DNA from 4 places in the Klebsiella sp. SYXHC3 genome. Region 1 is predicted to be linked to each of the others. Evidence: predicted binding sites of a transcription regulator. Region 1 holds the regulator's gene; each other region holds the start of a gene.
What was found. The regulator PurR, encoded in region 1, represses purine synthesis genes. The targets are predictions, from matches to a motif close to CANGCAAACGTTTGCNTG.

Region 1 (3,110 bases):
AATCCGGCGCAATAGAAGAGAGCACGTTGCCGAGGGTGAAGATCCCCATCAGGAAGATCAATGCATTGCGGCGAGCGCGATGCGATAGCAGCAACGTCATTAACGGCGCGCCGACCATCACGCCAATGGCATAGGCGCTAATCAGCATCCCCGCGGCCGGAATAGAAACATCGACGCCTTTGGCGATAACCGGCAGTAATCCCATCGGGGAAAACTCGGTGGTACCGATACCAAAGGCACCGATCGCCAACGCGAGTAAGGGAAAGTTGATTTTCATTCAGAGACTCCATCAGGCCGATTCAGGACACGGCATTACATCAGAAGCCAAAAGCATGACATCAATCACAGAAAAACAGAAGTAAACGAAATGACAAAAGATTTTTGCAGATTTGCTAATAATGGCGGGATGGGAGGGGAAGCCCCCTCCCTGCTGGAATCAGTGCAGTACCGCGGTCAACGCGGCGGCGACGATCAGACCCAAAACAATAACCGTCGTTGTCAGCGAAAACTTTAAATTTGTGTCCATCAATTTTCTCCCCTGATTATCCCCACATAGAAAGTGAGCTTGCTCATTTTTGCACAAAAATATGCAAAAATCTTCCCGGATTTAGAGTGATGCACATTTTTGCTCTTCCCCTTTGCCGCGAGATAGGACAAAATCCCACGCTAATTTGAAAGCGTATCGGCCATTGACCCCTTCCTGTCGTTCTGTGTCGTTTTCCCAGGTGTTGCAATGTTGAGCATTGTATACAGGGTGTGTATAGGCAAACGTTTACGTATCGATAATCAGACGATCAGGTCAAGGTCTGGAGTGAGAAGTAATGGCAACTATTAAAGATGTAGCGAAACGCGCAAACGTTTCCACTACAACTGTATCACATGTGATTAACAAAACCCGTTTCGTGGCGGAAGAGACGCGCAATGCGGTGTGGGCGGCAATTAAAGAACTCCACTATTCGCCAAGCGCCGTGGCTCGCAGCCTGAAAGTCAATCACACTAAATCGATCGGTCTGCTGGCCACCAGCAGCGAAGCGGCCTATTTCGCTGAAATTATCGAATCCGTAGAAAAGAGCTGCTTCCAGAAAGGCTATACCCTGATTCTGGGCAACGCCTGGAACGATCCGGAAAAACAGCGCGCCTACTTGTCGATGATGGCGCAAAAGCGCGTTGACGGCCTGCTGGTGATGTGTTCCGAGTACCCTGAGTCGGTGCTCAGTATGCTCGAAGAGTATCGTCATATTCCGATGGTGGTGATGGACTGGGGCGAAGCCAAAGCGGACTTTACCGACTCGGTTATTGATAATGCCTTTGAAGGCGGCTATATCGCCGGCCGTTACCTGATTGAACGCGGCCATCGTGAAATTGGCGTTATTCCGGGCCCGCTTGAGCGCAACACCGGCGCCGGGCGCCTTGCCGGCTTCATGCAGGCGATGAAAGAAGCGCATATCAATGTGCCGGAAAACTGGATTGTTCAGGGCGACTTTGAACCGGAATCCGGCTACCGCGCCATGCAGCAGATCCTTAATCAGCAGCATCGCCCAACCGCCGTGTTCTGCGGCGGCGACATCATGGCGATGGGCGCTATCTGCGCCGCCGACGAAATGGGCCTGCGCGTGCCGCAGGATATTTCGCTGATCGGATATGATAATGTGCGCAACGCCCGCTACTTCAGCCCGGCGCTGACCACAATACATCAACCCAAGGACTCGCTCGGAGAAGCGGCATTCAATATGCTGCTCGATCGCATTGTTAATAAACGCGAAGAGTCGCAGTCCATCGAGGTGCATCCACGTCTTATCGAGCGCCGCTCGGTTGCCGACGGCCCGTTCGTCGATTATCGTCGTTAACACCCTCCTCCGGCGCCGGTTATTCCGGCGCCCGCAACCACTCCCGATTCAACGTTTCGCTGTCGCCAAGATAGTCAAGCAGCCAGCTTAAAGCGGGTGAAGCATCGCTTTGTTGCCAGGTCAGGCAGCAGGCGGCATCCGGGAATGGGTTTTCCAGCGTCAAGGCCGTCCACTCCCCGCTATCGATATGCGGGCGGGCGAAATGGCCTGGCACCATCCCGACGCACAATCCTGCCGATAGACAGGTGGCTGAAGATTCCCAATCCGGCACCACCACCCGCTTCTGGTTATCAAGCAGCCAGGTTGTGCGCTTCGGCAGCGAGCGCGAGGTATCTTCGCGCACCAGGGACGGCCAGTTGCGCAACACGTCATCACTGAGCGGCCCTTCCATCTGCGCCAGCGGATGACTGCTGGCGACGACACAGTGCCAGTTCAGCATCCCCATATCGCGAAAAGCGTAACGCCCTCCCACCGGTATCGAACGCGTCGCGCCGATAGCGAGTTCTACCCGCCCATCGGCTAACGCATCCCAGACGCCGTTGAAAACTTCCTGAAAAACGATCAGTTCGACATCGCTAAAATGGCGATAAAAATCAACGATCATCTGGCGCATCCGCGCCGGTTTAACGATATCGTCCACCGCAATGGACAGCTGGCCGCGCCAGCCGTTAGCAATTTGCTGGCACTGCTGGCGGGTGATCTGCATTTTTTTGATAACAGAACGCCCTTCCTGCAAAAACCAGTGCCCGGCGGGGGTCAATTCAACATCACGATGGCGACGTTCAAAAAGCGGAACCGCAAGCCACTCCTCCAGCTGTCGCACCGTATAGCTCACCGCCGAAGGTACGCGGTGCAACTCCTGCGCCGCGGCGCTGAAACTCCCGTTACGCGCTACAGCATCAACCACTTCTAAGGAATATTCAGACCACATATTCTGCCTGCAAAATTTTTGAATGCATGTGACAAATAATAGCGTTTCACAAGGCGGATTACACTCCCTACACTCTGCGGCATCGTACCTGCATCAGTAGAAAGAGAACGTTATGCAACAACCTGGGAAAGGATTTTTAGTGTGGCTGGGCGGCCTGAGCGTGCTTGGCTTTCTGGCCACCGACATGTATCTACCGGCCTTTGCCGCCATTCAGCAAGACCTCAACACCTCTGCCGCATCGGTTAGCGCCAGCCTGAGCTTATTCCTCGCGGGCTTCGCGCTCGGCCAGTTGTTCTGGGGGCCGCTGTCGGACCGCTATGGCCGGAAACCGA
Region 2 (3,110 bases), 920 kb from region 1:
CCCTTCACGACAACCGCGGCGGCGGCGGTTTTGGCGCGGCTGATGGCTTCATCGACGTTGTCAGCAACCGCCAGGGTCACGCCCAGGCGACGCGCGCCGGCGATTTCCGGTTTACCGAACAGACGCAACTGCAGACCCGCGCCGACGGCGGCCTGTAGATTGCTAAAGGTCACGTTCTCACTGGTTAGCTGCGGTAAAATCACCGCCGATGCCGCCGGTCCATACTGGCGGATGGCGCCGATCGGCAGGCCGAGGAAGGCGCGAACGTGCAGGGCGAATTCCGAAAGATCCTGCGAGATCAGAGTGACCATACCGGTATCGTGCGGGCGAGGGGAGACTTCACTGAAGATCACCTCATCGCCGCAAACGAACAATTCAACGCCGAACAGTCCATATCCCCCCAGCGCCAGCACCACTTTGCGGGCGATCTCCTGCGCGCGTTGCAGCGCGAGATCGCTCATCTGCTGCGGCTGCCAGGATTCACGGTAGTCGCCATCTTCCTGTCGATGACCTACCGGGGCGCAAAAGTGGACGCCGTCGACGGCGCTGACGGTGAGCAGCGTAATTTCAAAATCAAAATTTACCACCCCTTCGACGATGACGCGTCCGGCGCCTGCGCGCCCGCCTTGTTGGGCGTATTGCCAGGCGGCGCTGAGCTGGTCAGCCGAGCGGATAAAGCTCTGGCCTTTACCGGAGGAGCTCATCACCGGCTTAACGATACAAGGCAAACCAATTTCGTCGACGGCAGCGCGGAACCCCTCTTCACTGTCGGCAAAACGATAGGCAGAGGTGGGAATTTGCAGCTCTTCGGCCGCGAGGCGGCGAATGCCTTCGCGATTCATGGTGAGTTTTGCGGCTCTCGCCGTCGGCACTACTTTTTGCCCGGCCTGCTCCAGCTCAACAAGCGTGTCGGTGGCAATGGCTTCGATCTCCGGCACGATATAATCCGGCTTTTCTAAGGCGATCAGTTCACGCAGCGCGTCGCCGTGCAGCATATTGATGACGTGCGAACGATGGGCCACCTGCATCGCCGGCGCATCGGGATAGCGGTCGACGGCGATGGTTTCAATACCCAACCGCTGGCACTCAATGGCGACTTCTTTTCCGAGCTCGCCGGAACCTAATAACATTACCTTCGTGGCCGCGGGGCGCAGCGCGGTGCCTAATAAAGTCATAACCTACTCTCAGCGTAAACAGAACATGGCGCGCATTATAAACGAAAACGTTTGCGTCTGTCTTTACACGCGTAAGTTGAGAACAGCGGCGAAATTTGATATACTGTATATAAATACAGTATAAAGAGGCTGCACAATGGCGGTTGAAATCAAATACGTCGTGATCCGTGAAGGTGAGGAAAAAATGTCTTTTGCCAGCAAAAAAGAGGCCGATGCTTACGACAAAATGCTCGATTTGGCAGAGGTGCTCAATGACTGGCTGGTCACGTGCCCGCTGGAATTGGATGAAGCTCAGCGTGACAATATGTCGATGTGGCTGGCCGAGCGCAAAGACGCCTTACACCACATTCTGAAGTCAGGGAAATTGCCGGAAGCAGAAGAGCATGCTGAGGCGGCGGCAGAAATGCCGGAGTCTGCGCCTACAGAGGATGAAGCTCAGCCTGGTGCCGCCGAAGAAGGCGCCGCGAAAAAGCCGCGCAAAGCAAAGGCCGCCTGATAACCGGCGAAGCGGAAATTTTCGCATCTTTAGCCAGTCATAACATTTCCTGACGTCTTGTCGTTTAGGCTGATGGCATTGCATCTCGCGCTATGAGGAATGTTATGGCTAACTGGCTTAATCAACTCCAGTCCCTGCTGGGCCAGCAGGGCAATCCCGTCTCCGCTGAAAAATCTTCATCCGCTAAAAACCTGCTGCCCGGCGCCTTGGGCGGCCTTGCTGGCTTGTTGGTCGCCAGCAAATCATCGCGTAAGCTGCTGGCGAAATATGGCACCGGCGCGCTGCTGGTTGGCGGTGGCGCGGTGGCCGGCAGCGTGCTGTGGAATAAGTATCAGCAAAAAATGCGCGGCCAGCAGGCAGATATCGCGACACAGACATCAACAGCGTCTACCCAGGAACCGGTTGTGCTCGATGCGCGCAGCGAGCGGCTGATTACCGCGTTAGTCTTCGCCGCCAAAAGCGACGGTCATATTGACGAGCGTGAACGTCAGCATATAGAAGAGCAGTTGCGAGCGGCGAACATCGACGTGCAGGGCCGGGTGTTGATCGACAGGGTTTTAACCCAGCCGCTCGACCCGCAACGGCTGGCGCAAAGCGTGCGCGATGGGCAAGAAGCGCTGGAAATTTACTACCTCAGCTGCGCGGTAATTGATATCGACCATTTTATGGAGCGCAGCTACCTGGATGCGCTCGGTGACGCGCTTAAACTGCCTGAAGATGTCCGCGAAGAGATAGAACGCGATGTTCAGGCGCAAAAGCAGGCGCTTGATTCTTAAAAGAGAGCGTTCCGCTTGCATCGCTGGCCACTTTTGCCACCCTTATAGACACGACATCGTTCAGGGCGCACGATGCCCTGAGTGATTTTGTGATTCCATAATAAGACGCAGAAGAATAACGCATGCTACCGAAAGCTAAACGGATCCCCCACGCCATGACGCTACATGGCGACACTCGCATCGATAATTACTACTGGCTGCGCGATGACGAACGCGCGCGCCCGGAAGTGCTGGACTATCTCCATCAGGAAAATGACTACGGTAAAAAGGTGATGGACTCGCAAAGCAGCCTGCAGGAGCGGGTGCTGAAGGAAATCATCGATCGCATTCCGCAGCGGGAGGTCTCCGCTCCCTATAGCAAAAATGGCTACCGCTATCGCCAGGTTTATGAACCGGGCTGTGAATATGCGATCTACCAACGTCAGTCAGTGCTCAAAGAAGAGTGGGATGAATGGGAGATTTTGCTTGATGCCAACCAACGGGCGGCGAAAAGCGAATTTTACACCCTCGGCGGATTAGGCGTCGCGCCGAACAATCAACTGATGGCGGTGGCGGAAGATTACCTTTCACGACGTCAGTATGGCTTACGTTTTAAGGATCTGAGCAGCGGCGAATGGTCGGCGGAGATCCTGGAAAACGTCACGCCAGGATTCGCCTGGAGCA
Region 3 (3,110 bases), 1.3 Mb from region 1:
ATGCTGCTGCGCCGCGACCATGACTGGCGTTATAGCGTGACAGACCAGTCATGGAACTTTACCGATGGTCAGGGCGAGTTGGCAGGGCTGCCGCTGCCGCAGGTTCCATTGCCCAACGCCGCGACGGCGCTGGCGGCGCTGCGCGCCAGCGGGCTTAACGTCGCTGAACAGGCGCTGCGCGACGGCATTCATCACGCCATGCTCCCGGGCCGCTTTCAGATTATCAGCGACGCGCCGCGGGTGATCCTCGATGTCGCGCATAACCCGCACGCGGCGGCTTATCTCGCCGGGCGTCTCAAAAGCTTAGCGAAAACGGGGCGCGTACTGGCGGTTATTGGTATGCTGCATGATAAAGATATCGCCGGAACCCTGGCGAATCTGGCGCCTGAAGTAGACGCGTGGTACTGCGCGCCGCTGGAAGGGCCGCGCGGCGCCACGGCGGACCAGCTGATTGCGCATCTGCGCGCGGGCCAACGTTATGACAGCGTAGCGCAGGCGTGGCATGCCGCTATGGCGGATGCCAAAGCCGAAGATACGGTGCTGGTGTGTGGTTCCTTCCACACGGTGGCGCATGTAATGGAAGAGATAGACGCGGGGAGAATCGGTGGCGAGTAAGTTTCAGAACCGTTTAGTCGGGACGATTGTACTGGTAGCGCTGGGGGTAATTATTCTCCCGGGTCTGCTCGATGGCCAGAAAAAACATTATCAGGATGAGTTTGCGGCGATCCCGTTGGTGCCGAAGCCTGGCGATCGCGATGAGCCGGATATGCTGCCGGCGGCTACTCAGGCGCTGCCTTCGCAGCCGCCGGAAGGTGCCGCGGAAGAGGTGAGAGCGGGAGACGCCGCGGCGCCATCGCTGGATCCTTCGCGCGTCCCGGTAAACAACAATAGCTTCGATGAAGTCCAGGAGCCGGTGGTGGCCGCCAAGCCGCAGCCGAAACCACAGCCGAAGCCGGTTGAGAAACCGCAGCCTCAGCAGGTTGCGCAGACGCCGCCTCCGGCTAAAACGCAACCGCAGCCGCAACAACAGCAGGCCGCGATTCCGGCGCCGACCGGGAAAGCCTATGTAGTGCAGTTGGGGGCGTTGAAGAATGCCGATAAGGTTAACGAAATCGTCGGTAAGCTGCGTTCCTCGGGCTTTAAAGCCTGGACATCGCCATCCACGCCGGTTCAGGGTAAAATTACCCGTATTCTGGTGGGGCCGGATGCGTCGAAAGACAAGCTGAAGGGGCAACTCGGCGAGCTGCAGCAGATTTCTGGTCTGAGCGGCGTGGTTATGGGATATAGCCCGAATTAAAATCCCACCCGCTCTGATTGGGCGAGCTGGCAGGCGGGTTAACCTGCTGAAACCCTTGCCGGATACGCCCTGAAGAGGCGTCAGGCAGTATGGCGTTGAATGTTTTTTCAGCGCCATTTTTATTTCTGTAGGGCACGGAAATCCCTACGCAAACGTTTTCTTTTTCTGTTAGAATGCGCCCCGAACCGGACGACAGGGCGTAAAATCGTGGGATGTATATGGTCTGGATTGATTACGCCATTATTGCGGTAATTGGTTTTTCCTGTTTGGTTAGCCTTATCCGCGGCTTTGTTCGTGAAGCGTTATCGCTGGTGACATGGGGATGTGCCTTCTTTGTCGCCAGTCATTACTACACTTACCTGGCTGTCTGGTTCACGGGCTTTGAAGACGAACTGGTCCGAAATGGGATTGCTATCGCGATATTGTTTATCGCAACGCTTATCGTCGGCGCTATCGTTAACTATGTGATAGGCGCTCTGGTAGAGAAAACCGGTCTGTCAGGAACAGACAGGGTGTTGGGGATCTGTTTTGGCGCCCTGCGCGGCGTGCTGATCGTCTCCGCTATTCTGTTCTTTCTCGATAGCTTCACCGGTATGGCAAAAAGTGAAGACTGGCAAAAGTCTGAGCTTATCCCGCAGTTCAGTTTCGTTATCAGATGGTTCTTTGACTATCTGCAGAGCTCGTCAAGTTTCTTGCCCAAAGCATAAGCGTTGGGATGTAGCTTAACGAGGAAAAGACGTATGTGCGGTATTGTCGGTATCGCCGGTGTTATGCCGGTAAACCAGTCGATTTATGACGCGTTAACGGTGCTTCAGCATCGTGGGCAGGATGCCGCGGGCATCATCACCATTGATGCAAATAACTGCTTCCGTTTGCGTAAAGCTAACGGGCTGGTGAGCGATGTGTTCGAAGCGCGCCACATGCAGCGTATGCAGGGAAATATGGGGATTGGCCACGTCCGTTACCCAACGGCAGGCAGTTCCAGCGCTTCTGAAGCGCAGCCTTTTTACGTTAACTCGCCCTACGGCATTACGTTGGCCCATAATGGCAACCTGACCAATGCCCACGAGCTGCGTCAAAAGCTGTTTGAAGAAAAACGCCGCCACATCAACACCACCTCCGATTCCGAAATTCTGCTCAATATCTTCGCCAGCGAGCTGGATAATTTCCGTCATTACCCGCTGGAAGCCGATAACATTTTCGCCGCGATTGCCGCGACGAACCGCCAGATCCGCGGCGCATACGCCTGCGTGGCGATGATTATCGGCCACGGCATGGTCGCCTTCCGCGACCCGAACGGTATTCGTCCGCTGGTGCTCGGCAAGCGCGATATCGGCGATGGCCGCACCGAGTATATGGTCGCCTCCGAAAGCGTGGCGCTGGATACATTGGGCTTTGAGTTTCTGCGCGACGTCGCGCCGGGCGAAGCGGTCTACATCACCGAGAAAGGCCAGCTGTTTACCCGTCAATGTGCGGAAAACCCGGTCAGTAACCCGTGCCTGTTCGAATACGTCTATTTCGCGCGTCCGGACTCCTTTATCGACAAGATTTCCGTCTATAGCGCCCGTGTGAACATGGGCACGAAGCTTGGCGAGAAAATTGCCCGCGAGTGGGAAGATCTGGATATCGATGTCGTTATTCCGATCCCGGAAACCTCCTGCGATATCGCCCTGGAGATTGCCCGTATCCTCGATAAACCCTATCGTCAGGGTTTCGTCAAAAACCGCTATGTCGGCCGTACCTTTATCATGCCGGGCCAGCAGCTGCGCCGTAAGTCCGTGCGCCGTAAGCTGAACGCCAACCGCGCCGAATT
Region 4 (3,110 bases), on a different contig from region 1:
GCCATGGATGACGCCGCGCCGCCGCCGAGACCAATGTTCATCGCCGGGCCGCCCAGCACGATAAGCTTGGCGCCAACGGTGATTTCGCCCTTCTGGACGTGCTCGCCGCGGATGTTGCCAATACCGCCCGCCAGCATGATCGGTTTGTGATAGCCGCGCAGCTCTTCGCCATTGTGGCTGGTCACTTTCTCTTCATAGGTACGGAAGTAGCCATTCAGCGCCGGACGACCAAATTCGTTGTTAAACGCCGCGCCGCCCAGCGGGCCTTCGGTCATGATATCCAGCGCGGTTACGATACGCTCAGGTTTACCGAAATCCTCTTCCCACGGCTGTTCAAAACCCGGGATACGCAGGTTAGACACCGAGAAGCCGACCAGACCCGCTTTCGGCTTCGCGCCGCGCCCCGTGGCGCCTTCGTCGCGGATCTCGCCGCCGGAGCCGGTTGCGGCGCCCGGCCACGGCGAAATCGCCGTCGGGTGGTTGTGAGTTTCAACTTTCATCAGAATGTGCGCCGGCTCCTGATGGAAGTCATAGCGCCCGGTCTGGTAGTCGGCGAAATAGCGTCCGACTTCGGAACCTTCCATTACCGCGGCGTTGTCTTTATAGGCAGACAGCACATATTCCGGGTTTTTCTCGAAGGTATTTTTAATCATTTTAAACAGCGACTTCGGCTGTTGTTGGCCGTCGATAATCCAGTCGGCGTTAAAAATTTTGTGGCGGCAATGTTCCGAGTTGGCCTGCGCGAACATATACAGTTCAATGTCGTTCGGATTGCGGCCAAGCTTAACGAATGCGTCCTGCAGGTAGTCGATTTCGTCATCGGCCAGCGCCAGCCCCAGACGGAGGTTGGCGTCAATCAGCGCCTGACGTCCCTGGCCCAACAGGTCCACGCTGGCCACCGGTGTCGGCTGATGATGAGCAAACAGCTTCTCTCCCTCTTCCAGCTCAGTGAAAACGCTCTCCATCATGCGATCGTGCAGCTCCGCCGCAACGGCGTCCCACTGCGCATCGCTCAGACCCTGTGCTTCAACGTAGTACGCCACGCCGCGTTCCAGCCGCACGACCTGCGATAAACCGCAGTTATGGGCGATGTCGGTAGCTTTGGAGGACCAGGGGGAGATAGTGCCGGGGCGAGGGGTGACGAGCAGTAATTTACCGGTTGGCGTATGGCTGCTGAGGCTTGGGCCATATTTAAGCAGTCTGACCAGTCTTTCGCGCTCCTCATCGCTTAGCGGGGCGCTCAGGTCGGCAAAGTGAACATACTCCGCGTATAAGGTGCTAACCGGCAGGTTGGCCGCCTGAAAACGTGCCAGCAGTTTGTTGATACGGAATGCCGACAGTGCAGGTGAACCACGCAAAATATCCATCATAAGTCTCTCGTCTTCGAAGCTTTCAAGGTGAGCCAGGGGGAAACGGGCGCCATTATAGAGAATCCTGAGCCCCGACGAAACCGTTTGCGTAGAAATAAAATGATTCATCAGTTTTATCAATAAATGTGACATGAATCGCGAATATGTTGCCAACTGGCGCATTCTTAAGCAAAATGCCGCTCAACTTACGGCAACCTTTTACTTTTTCCGGATATACCCAGCTGAGGAACTCCACGCTGCAGAAAATTAACTATTTGAAAAAATTAAAGATTAATTATCTGCTGATCGGCGTCGTCACCCTTTTGTTGGCGGCGGCGCTGTGGCCGTCTTTACCGTGGATGGGAAAACCGGAGAACCGCGTTGCCGGGATCATTGCTCGCGGCGAACTGCGCGTAAGTACAATTAACTCGCCGCTGACCTACGCCGCCATCAACAACAAAGACTACGGTCTCGATTACGAACTGGCGAAACGCTTCGCCGATTACCTTGGGGTGAAGCTGAAAGTCACCGTGCGGCAGAATATTAGCCAGCTATTTGACGATCTCGATGCCGGTAAAACCGATATGCTGGCCGCCGGGCTGGTCTATAACACCGAGCGGGTAAAGAACTATCAGGCGGGCCCCACCTATTATTCCGTTTCGCAGCAGCTGGTCTATCGCGTTGGCGGTAATCGTCCGCGTACGCTGGCCGGGATCAACGCCGAACAGCTCGCCATCGCCCCAGGCCACGTCGCCCTCAACGACTTGCAGGCGCTGAAGGAGAGCAAATACCCGGACCTCAACTGGCGCGTTGATGAAAAGCGCGGCACCACCGCCCTGATGCAGGCGGTCATCGACGGCACGCTGGAATATACCGTCGCCGATTCCGTCGCCGTCAGCCTGTTCCAGCGCGTACATCCGGAGCTGGCGGTGGCTCTCGACATCAGCGATGAACAGCCGGTCACCTGGTTTAGCGAAAAAAGCGAAGACAATTCACTATCGGCAGCCATGCTCGATTTCTTTAATAGTATGAATGAAGACGGCACCCTCGCCCGCCTGGAAGAGAAGTATCTCGGCCACGGCAACGACTTCGACTATGTTGATACCCGCACCTTCCTGCGCGCGGTACAGAATACGCTGCCGGATCTGAAGCCGCTGTTTGAGAAATACGCCCGACAGATCGACTGGCGACTGCTGGCGGCGATTGCCTGGCAGGAGTCGCACTGGGATCCGCAGGCCACCTCGCCGACCGGCGTGCGCGGTATGATGATGCTAACCCGTAACACCGCCCAGAGTTTAGGTCTGACCGATCGTACCGATGCCGAACAGAGCCTCGACGGCGGCATGCGCTATCTGCAGGATATGATGGCCAAAGTGCCGGAGGCGATCCCGAAAGAGGAGCGGATCTGGTTTGCGCTGGCGGCCTATAATATGGGCTACGCGCATATGCTTGACGCAATGGCGCTGACTAAAAAACAAAAAGGCAACCCGAACAGCTGGTCCGACGTTAAGCAGCGTCTGCCATTGCTGAGCCAGAAGCCCTACTACAGCCGCTTAAAATATGGCTACGCCCGCGGCCATGAGGCTTACGCCTACGTGGAAAATATTCGTAAGTACCATATCAGCCTGGTTGGATATTTGTCTGAACAGGAAAGGAAAGCGGCGCAAGAAATGGCGATTGCCGAAGCTTATCCGGCCGTCGCGCCGGAAGAACTCGATAGCGAGCATAAAGAGTATGCGATGCCCTTCTTTAAATTCCGCG

Region 2: purT (formate-dependent phosphoribosylglycinamide formyltransferase) is a predicted target of PurR. The motif match lies at 1,216-1,233, and genes of this name have one in related genera.
Region 3: cvpA (colicin V production protein) is a predicted target of PurR. The motif match lies at 1,443-1,460, and genes of this name have one in related genera.
Region 4: purL (phosphoribosylformylglycinamidine synthase) is a predicted target of PurR. The motif match lies at 1,444-1,461, and genes of this name have one in related genera.

The regions. Positions count from the first base shown of each region.
Region 1 is NZ_JBXUNG010000001.1:98,540-101,649, reverse strand. Features, by position in the region: gene AC2CGP_RS00470 (MFS transporter) at 1-277, opposite strand, end outside; gene cydH (cytochrome bd-I oxidase subunit CydH) at 437-526, opposite strand; gene purR (HTH-type transcriptional repressor PurR) at 822-1,847, shown strand; gene punR (DNA-binding transcriptional activator PunR) at 1,867-2,778, opposite strand; gene punC (purine nucleoside transporter PunC) at 2,891-3,110, shown strand, end outside.
Region 2 is NZ_JBXUNG010000001.1:1,014,808-1,017,917, reverse strand. Features, by position in the region: gene purT (formate-dependent phosphoribosylglycinamide formyltransferase) at 1-1,175, opposite strand, end outside; gene AC2CGP_RS04995 (YebG family protein) at 1,312-1,671, shown strand; gene AC2CGP_RS04990 (tellurite resistance TerB family protein) at 1,776-2,447, shown strand; gene ptrB (oligopeptidase B) at 2,570-3,110, shown strand, end outside.
Region 3 is NZ_JBXUNG010000001.1:1,391,732-1,394,841, reverse strand. Features, by position in the region: gene folC (bifunctional tetrahydrofolate synthase/dihydrofolate synthase) at 1-615, shown strand, start outside; gene dedD (cell division protein DedD) at 605-1,297, shown strand; gene cvpA (colicin V production protein) at 1,516-2,004, shown strand; gene purF (amidophosphoribosyltransferase) at 2,038-3,110, shown strand, end outside.
Region 4 is NZ_JBXUNG010000011.1:26,521-29,630, reverse strand. Features, by position in the region: gene purL (phosphoribosylformylglycinamidine synthase) at 1-1,370, opposite strand, end outside; gene mltF (membrane-bound lytic murein transglycosylase MltF) at 1,544-3,110, shown strand, end outside.